Regions from separate parts of the Pseudomonas sp. MOIL14HWK12:I2 genome, predicted to be linked through region 2. Evidence: predicted binding sites of a transcription regulator. Region 2 holds the regulator's gene; the other holds the start of a gene.

Region 1 (4,373 bases), on a different contig from region 2:
AGCAGGGCGATGCCCAGCATCACCAGGGCACCACCACCGATGGCCAGCCGCCCCACCAGCAGGGCCTCGCGCGGCCGCCCGGCGCCCTGGTGCTGGCCGATACGGATGCTGGTGGCGTAGGAGAGGCCGGCTGGCAACATGAACACCAGATACACCAGCTGATTGGCGATCTGATGGGCCGCCAGGGCGGTGGCGCCGAGGGCGCCCATGCACAGCGCCGCGGAGAGGAACAGGCAGGCTTCCACCGCATAGGTACCGCTGATCGCCAGGCCCTGGCCGAGGGTGTCGGCGAGGGCACGACGATCCGGGCGGCGCAGATAGCGGCGCAGGGGATAGGCGGCATAGGCCGGATGGCGGGCGATATACAGCGCCAGGCCCAGGGCCGCGCCATTCATCACCACCGCGGTCACCGCGCCGATGCCTGGCAGCCCGGGTTGCGGCAGGCCGCCCCAGCCGTGCAGCAGCGCCAGGTTGAACAGGGCGTTGAGCAGCGCCGCCCCCAGCACGATGGTCAACACCGGTCCGGGTCTTTCCAGGGCGCTGGTGAAACCCCGCAGCGTCATGAACAGCAGATGGCCGGGCAGGGCGAAGGCCAGGCAGCGCAGGAATACCCCGGCCGCCTGGCGACTCTCTTCCGGCTGGCCGGCCAGGGCCAGCAATGGCTCGATATGCCACAGCAGGGTGCCGGCCAGCAGTGCCAGCACCGCGGCGATCCAGATCCCGGCCGCCGTCACCGCCGCCACGCCCTCGGTATCGCCCGCGCCCCGGCGCAAGGCCGCCAGGTTGGCCACCGCGGTGATCACCCCCACGCAGATCACCGAGACGAAGGAATAGACCGCCGCCCCCAGGCCGCCACCGGCCAGGGCGGCCGGGCCCAGGCGGCCCATCATCAGGGTGTCGGTGAAGACCATGGCCACATAGGCCAGCTGCGCACCGATCAGGGGCAAGGCGAGGCGCAACAGCGCGAGCAACTCGTGACGCGGCAGAGACATGGGTGGATCTCGCTGAGCAGGGCCGACTTTGACAAGAACTCATTGTTGGATGCGTTCGCGCCTTCCACAATCGGAAAATAGCCATGCCATCCATGAGTCAGAGTCATGCCCGACGTCCCCTCGCGGCTGCCGCCGCTGTATGCCCTGCGCGCCTTCGAGGCCGCCGCTCGCCATGGCTCCTTTACCCGCGCGGCTCAGGAGTTGTCGCTGACCCAGAGTGCGGTCAGTCGCCATGTGCGGACGCTGGAAGAGACCTTTGGCTGCCGCCTGTTCGAGCGCGCCGGCCGTCAGCTGGCGCTGACCGAGCCCGGCAAGCTGCTCCTGCCGGGCCTGAGCGAGGGCTTCGAGGCGCTGGCGCGGGCCTGCGGCAATCTCGCCGTGGCCGAGGGCACCCTGAGACTCAAGGCGCCCACCACCCTGTCGCTGCGCTGGCTGCTGGCGCGGCTGGCGCGCTTTCGCCAGCTCAGTCCGCAACTGGACATCCAGCTCACCAGCGTCTGGATGGCCAGCGACCGGGTCGACTTCGTCCACGAGCCCTTCGATTGCGCGGTGCTGCTCGGTGATGGCCGCTTCCCGGCGGACTGGGAGGTGGTGCCGCTGTTCGAGGAGTGGCTGGTGCCGGTCTGCTCGCCGGCTGCCGCCCGCGAGGGCGTCTGGGACCCGACGCGCCTGCAGCGGGAAGAGCTGCTGCATCCCACCTTCGACCGCCGCGACTGGCGCCGCTGGCTGCAGGCCATGGGCCTGACTCAGGCGGTGCCCCTGACGGGTGGCCAGGTGTTCGACACCCTGGAGCTGGGCATGGCCGCTGCCGCGCGGGGCTACGGGGTGTCCATCGGCGATCTGGTGATGCTGGCCGAAGACGTGGCGGCCGGACTCATCGCCTTGCCCTGGCCCGAGGCGGTGGCCAGCGGCGATGCCTATTACCTGGTCTGGCCGCGCAATCGCCGGGGGCAGGCGCGCTTTCGCCAGCTGGCTGACTTCTTGCAGCGGGAAGTGGCGTCCCAGAGCCTTCCGGAGGTCATTCGCCATAAATAAGGCGCCAGACTGCTGTCATTGGCTTTAGTTCATCGTACCTCTGCCGATAAGATAACAGTTAACCCCTAAGAAGACCGCCCTAGAGCGGTCGGTCGCCTGATATAGCCCTTGCCCTCAAATTCGTACTGCCCTACAGGGATGTAGGCGCTTTGGAGCCCCCTATGGTCATTTCCCCGCGTCGTAGTATCGCCCGACAACTTGCCTTGGCCCTCAGTCTGGTACTGATTGTCGTGATCGCCGGCAGTTGTCTGTTCGCCCTCCATGCCCTGAGCGTGTCCATCGAAGGCACCCAGCGCAAGCACCTGGGCAGCGAGGCCCGACTGCTCTCCGATCAGCAGCAGACCTTTCTAAGCACCCTGAAGATCAGCACCCAGCGCCTGGCCAATCTGTTCGAGCGCCGCTTCGATGGCGGCCTGAGCCTGGCCGGCGAGCGACTGCCCCTGGGCAGCGCCACGGCCCCCGCGCTGCTGTTCGCCGGTCAGGCGCTGAACAGCGACTTCAGCCAGGTCGACGACTTCACCCGGCTGACCGGTGGCGTCGCTACCATCTTCGTGCGCGATGGCGACGACTTCACCCGTATCACCACCTCGCTGAAGAAGCAGGACGGCAGCCGCGCCATCGGTACCCAGCTCGATCGCAAGCACCCGGCCTATGCCGGTCTGCTGCAGGGCCAGAACTACGTCGGGCGCGCCCAGTTGTTCGGGCGCTCCTACATGACCCAGTACACCCCGGTCCGCGACGGTGCCGGCAAGGTCATCGCCGTGCTCTTCGTCGGCTTCGACTACACCGACGCCCAGGCCCAGCAAATGGCCCAGCTGACCCAGCTGCGCATCGGCGAGACCGGCTCCTTGGCCCTGCTCGACGAGCAGGGCAACTGGCTGGTGCCGCCGGCCAATGCCAAGCAGGCCAACGAGCTCCTCGCCGCCCTCAAGAACGATCCCAAGCAGCACGAACACACCTGGCAGGACGGCAACGAGGACTTCCTCAGCGTCAGCGCGCCGGTCGCCGGCGAAGGCTGGACCGTGGTCGCCACCCTGCCCAAGGCCGAGCTGGACGCGCCGGTGCACGCCGTGGGCCTGCGCCTGGCCATCGGCAGCCTGATAGCCCTGGTGCTGGCGGTACTCGCCTCGGTCGTCCTGCTGCGCCACAAGCTGAAGCCGCTGGGCCAGCTGGTGGAGCGGGCCCAGGCCCTGGGTCGCGGTCAGCTCAGCGTGCGGGTCGAGGCGCGCAGCCACGACGAGATCGGCGAACTCGCCCGGAGCTTCAACCAGATGGCCGATGCCCTGGCCTCCACCGTCGAGCAGGTCCGTGGCTCTTCGCGCGCGGTCACCGAGCGCTCCCAGCAACTGAGCCAGCTGTCCGACCAGACCCTGAGACGCTCCGCCGAGCAGTCCAGCCAGATCGACAGCATGGCCAGCGCCGTGGAGGAATTCAGCGCCACCGCCCAGAACATCGCCGACGGCATGCAGCGCACCGAGCGTCTGGTGCAGGAAAACGCCCAGCAGACCCGCACCGGTACCCAGGCCATGCAGGGCGCCTCGGGCGCCCTGGAGCAGATCGCCGATTCCCTGGCCAGCACCGCGGAACTGATCAAGGGCCTGGACGGCCGCTCCCAGCAGATTGGCGGCATCATCGGCGTCATCAGCGGGATCGCCGAGCAGACCAACCTGCTGGCGCTCAACGCCGCCATCGAAGCCGCGCGGGCCGGTGAGCAGGGCCGCGGCTTCGCCGTGGTCGCCGACGAAGTCCGGCAGCTGGCCGGTCGCACCAGCGAAGCCACCCGCGAGATCTCGCAGATGATCGGCGCGGTGCAGGGCGAGACCCAGCGCGCCATGGGCGCCATCGATGAAGGCAATCGCCTCATGGAGCAGGGCCTGGCGCGCAACGCCGACGTGGCCCAGGCGCTGCGCAGCATCGACCAGCAGGTCGCCGAGGCGGTGGAGCAATTCTCCGGCATCGCCCAGGCCACCGCCGAGCAGAGCACCACCGCCACCGCCCTGAGCCGCAACATCCAGGCGATCGCCGTGGACAACGCCGCTCAGCGCGATGCCGCCGAGGTGCTGGCCGGTACCGCGGGCGAGCTGCGTCATCTGGCGGAAGACCTGAGCGCCGAAGTAGGGCGCTTCAGCTGACCGGACCCTTCCGGCAGCAGCGAAAGGGAGGCTCAGGCCTCCCTTTTTCATTCCTGCGCACCTTGGCCCTTGCCTGGCCGCAATACTCTGACTACTGTATGCAAATACAGTATAAGAGGAGGGGTGTCATGGGCGTATCCAACGAGGCGGTGCAGGCCGTCGAACGCATGCTGACCACGCTGCGGGCGGAGCGGGACGACTATCGCGAGCTGGC
Region 2 (4,373 bases):
AGCCATGAAGCTGGTACGCGACGAGCTGGGCCCGGATGCCGCCATCCTCAGCAACCGCCGGGTCGCCGGTGGTGTCGAGCTGACCGCGGCGCTGGACTACCAGGCTCCGGCACCGGCCGCGCCCAACGCGGAGCTGCAGGCGGAGTTGCGCAAGACCCATGCGAAGATCGCCCAGGCCCATGCCGACCTCAGCATCCGCGCGCCGGGCGTGCCCTCGGCCGCACCCAAGGACAAGCAGCTGCTCGGCGCCATCAGCGCCGCCGACAGCCGCCGCGAGCCGGTGATCGCCCCGCCGCGTGCGCCCCAGCCGGCCGCTGCCGCCCCTGCCGCCAGCGCCGCGCCGGAAGACCGTCGCGCCCTGGAAGCCATGCGCAGCGAACTCAGCGGTCTGCGTGAACTGCTGGAAGTCCAGCTCGGCTCCATGGCCTGGACCCAGGTGCAGTCCACCCGTCCGCAGCAGGCCGGCCTCTGGCGTCGTCTGCAGCGCATGGGTCTGCCGGCCGATCTGGCCCGCCACCTGCTCGACAGCGTCGCCAAGATCCAGGACCCGCGCCATGCCTGGCGCATGCTGCTGGCCAACTTCGCCCAGCTGGCCAAGACCACCGATGCCAAGATTCTGGAGGAGGGTGGTGTCGTCGCCTTCGTCGGTCCGGCCGGCATGGGCAAGACCACCACCCTGGCCAAGCTCGCCGCCAGCTACGTGCTCAAGTACGGTCCCCAGAGTCTGGCGCTGGTCAGCATGGACAGCTTCCGCATCGGTGCCCAGGAGCAGATCAAGACCCTTGGCCGCATCCTCGACGTGCCGGTGACCCTGGTCGACCCGGGCCAGTCCCTGGCCCAGGCGCTGGCACCCCTGGCACGCAAGCGCCTGGTGCTGATCGACACCGCGGGCATGCCCGCCAATGATCCGGCGCTCAAGGTGCAGCTCGAAGCCCTGGCCAACCGCCAGCTGAAAATTCGCAACTATCTGGTATTGGGTGTCACCAGCCAGAGCCAGGTGCTCAAGGCGGCCTACCACAGCTATCGGCGCTGCGGCCTGAGCGGCTGCGTGCTGACCAAGCTGGACGAAGCCGCCAGTCTCGGCGAGGCCCTGGGTCTGGCCATCAGCCAGCGCCTGCCGGTGGCCTACATTGCCGACGGCCCGCGCATCCCGGACGACCTGCATCCGGCCCGCAGCCACCAGCTGGTGAGCCGCGCGGTGAGCCTGCAGGCCCCCGAGGAACCGAGCGAAGAAACCATGGCGGGCATGCTTGCCGGCCTGTATCAGAGCAATGCCCGCCGCGCCGGTTAGCGCAGACGAACGGTAGTGGTGCATCGCATGCCTGGGCACGCCAAATGCACTTGGTCTAAAGTGTGACGGATTTCAATCAAAGGTATCAGGCAATGGGTAGCATGCATCCCGTCCAAGTCATAGCGGTCACGGGCGGTAAAGGCGGTGTCGGCAAGACCAACGTGTCGGTCAACCTGGCCTTGGCCCTGGCCGATATCGGGCGGCGCGTCATGCTGCTCGACGCCGACCTGGGCCTTGCCAACATCGACGTTCTGCTCGGCCTGTCGCCCAAGCGCACCCTGGCCGACGTCATCTCCGGCGAGTGCGAGCTGCGCGACGTGCTGCTGCACGGCCCGGGCGGCATCCGCATCGTCCCGGCGGCCTCGGGCACCCAGGCGATGGTCAATCTGACGCCGGCCCAGCACGCCGGTCTGATCCAGGCCTTCAGCGACATCAGCGAAAACCTCGACGTGCTCATCGTCGATACCGCGGCCGGCATCGGCGACCAGGTGGTCAGCTTCGTTCGCGCCGCCCAGGAAGTCCTGGTGGTGGTGTGCGACGAGCCCACCTCCATCACCGATGCCTACGCCCTGATCAAGCTGCTCAATCGCGACCATGGCGTCACCCGTTTCCGGGTCCTGGCGAACATGGCGCTGACGCCCCAGGAAGGTCGCAATCTCTTTGCTAAGCTGACCAAGGTGACCGACAGATTCCTGGATGTCGCCCTCCAGTATGTGGGCGCCATTCCGTTCGACGAGGCGGTGCGCAAAGCCGTGCAGAAACAGCGCCCCGTGTTCGAAGCCTTTCCGCGTGCCAAGGCCTCGCTGGCCTTTCGTGCGGTAGCTCAGAAAGTCGATGGCTGGCCGTTGCCCGCCAATCCGCGCGGCCATCTCGAGTTCTTTGTCGAGCGCCTTGTGCAACCAGCCATCGGTACCCACGCATGACAGCATCCAGCGGGCTTCGCATGTACAGCAAAACCTCGGAACGTACCCAGCAGGAGCAACTCATCAACCGCTATGCGCCGTTGGTGAAACGCATCGCCTACCACCTCCTGGCGCGATTGCCTGCCAGTGTGCAGGTCGAGGACCTGATGCAGGCCGGCATGATCGGCCTGCTGGAGGCCTCGCGCAAATATGACGCCGGCAAGGGTGCCAGCTTCGAGACCTACGCCGGCATCCGCATCCGCGGCGCCATGCTCGACGAGGTCCGCAAGGGCGATTGGGCACCACGCTCGGTGCACCGCAACACGCGCATGGTCACCGACGCCATTCGCGCGGTGGAAGCGCGCACCGGTCGCGACGCTAAAGATTCCGAAGTCGCGGCCGAACTTAAATTGAGTCTGGATGAGTACTACGGCATCCTTGGCGACACCATGGGGAGTCGCCTGTTCAGTTTCGACGACCTCATGGAGGGTGGTGAGCATGGGCTCGAGGAGAGCGGTTCGCATGAACTCGAACCCGGTCGCGGTCTGGAGGACGAGCGCTTCCGCAAGGCCCTGGCCGACGCCATCGCCAATCTTCCGGAGCGTGAACGTCTGGTGCTCTCGCTGTATTACGACGAGGAACTCAACCTCAAGGAAATCGGCGAGGTGCTGGGCGTGAGCGAGTCACGCGTCTGCCAACTTCACAGTCAATGCGCGGCACGCCTGCGGGCGCGGCTGGCGGAATGGCGTTCGCGTTAACCGGCTGGTACTCAGGCTACTACGATTGCTTAGACGCGCCTTGCGGCGTGTGTGCGGATTAGGACGGAGGTCGACTTGGACAAGAACATGAAAATCCTCATCGTGGACGATTTTTCCACGATGAGACGCATCATCAAGAATTTGCTGCGCGATCTGGGATTCACCAACACCGCCGAAGCGGACGACGGCAACACCGCGCTGCCGATGTTGCAGAGCGGCAACTTCGATTTTCTCGTCACCGACTGGAACATGCCCGGCATGACCGGCATCGACCTGCTGCGCCAGGTGCGCGCCGATGCGCGCCTGAAGACCCTGCCAGTGCTGATGGTGACCGCCGAAGCCAAGCGCGAGCAGATCATCGAAGCCGCTCAGGCCGGCGTGAACGGCTATGTGGTCAAGCCTTTCACCGCCCAGGTGCTGAAAGAAAAGATCGACAAGATCTTCGAGCGGGTGAACGGCTGAAGAAAGCCGCGGGGACGTTATGGATCAGCTTGGCTCCAACAGCTTCAGCGACTTCGAGTCGAATCTCAAACAGCACGCCCAAGAGCTGGTGAAATGCCTGGAAAGCGGCGATTTCACCCAGGCCGTGCACGTCATCAATGAACTCAACCAGTTGCGCGATCGGGGTCTCTACCAGGAAGTCGGCAAGCTGACCCGCGAGTTGCACAACGCCATCGTCAACTTCGAGATCGATCCGCGCGGCATGGCCGGCGAAGAGGTCTCCCAGATCAGCGATGCCACCGATCGTCTCTCCTACGTGGTGAAGATGACCGAGAACGCCGCCAACCGGACCATGGATCTGGTGGAGGAGAGCGCCCCGCTGGTAGGCAACTTCGGCGACGAAGCCCGGGCCGTGCATGCCGACTGGAAGAAGTTCATGCGCCGGGAAATGGGCGCGGACGAATTCCGCGAGCTGGCCAAGCGCGTCGACGCCTTCCTCAGTCACAGCGAGAGCAGCGCCGAGCAATTGTCGGCCAAGCTCAACGACATCCTCCTGGCGCAGGACTACCAGGACCTTACCGGTCAGGTGATCAAGCGCGTGGTCAATCTCGTCGGGCAGATCGAGAAAGACCTCGTCAAGCTGGTGATGATGGCCAGCCAGGTCGATCGCTATACCGGCTTCAGTCACGATCACACCGCGCTGATCGAACAGAATCGAAAAGAAAAGACGATGAAGGGTGAAGGTCCGCAGATTCATGCCGATAAGCGTGAAGACGTCGTGGCCGCTCAGGTCGACGTCGACGATCTTCTATCCAGTCTGGGCTTTTGACCCAGACCCTCTTGGGGAGTGCAGGAATGAGCTTCGACGCCGATGAAGAGATCCTCCAGGATTTCCTGGTAGAGGCCGGCGAGATTCTCGAACAGTTGTCCGAACAATTGGTCGAGCTGGAAAGCCGCCCGGATGACATGGATCTGCTGAAC

What was found. The regulator FliA, encoded in region 2, starts transcription of late flagellar genes. The targets are predictions, from matches to a motif close to CTAAAGTTTNNNNNNNNNNNGCCGNTAA.
Region 1: a site for FliA is predicted at 2,050-2,077, ahead of PSK12I2_RS0104455 (methyl-accepting chemotaxis protein). Genes of this name have one in related genera too.

Annotation. Positions count from the first base shown of each region.
Region 1 covers NZ_AZOA01000007.1:287,700-292,072, forward strand. Annotated here, with positions in the region: gene PSK12I2_RS0104445 (NorM family multidrug efflux MATE transporter) at 1-992, opposite strand, end outside; gene PSK12I2_RS0104450 (LysR substrate-binding domain-containing protein) at 1,098-2,027, shown strand; gene PSK12I2_RS0104455 (methyl-accepting chemotaxis protein) at 2,189-4,159, shown strand; gene PSK12I2_RS0104460 (hypothetical protein) at 4,288-4,373, shown strand, end outside.
Region 2 covers NZ_AZOA01000009.1:174,617-178,989, reverse strand. Annotated here, with positions in the region: gene flhF (flagellar biosynthesis protein FlhF) at 1-1,291, shown strand, start outside; gene fleN (flagellar synthesis regulator FleN) at 1,384-2,214, shown strand; gene fliA (RNA polymerase sigma factor FliA) at 2,211-2,951, shown strand; gene PSK12I2_RS0107915 (chemotaxis response regulator CheY) at 3,039-3,413, shown strand; gene PSK12I2_RS0107910 (protein phosphatase CheZ) at 3,433-4,221, shown strand; gene PSK12I2_RS0107905 (chemotaxis protein CheA) at 4,248-4,373, shown strand, end outside.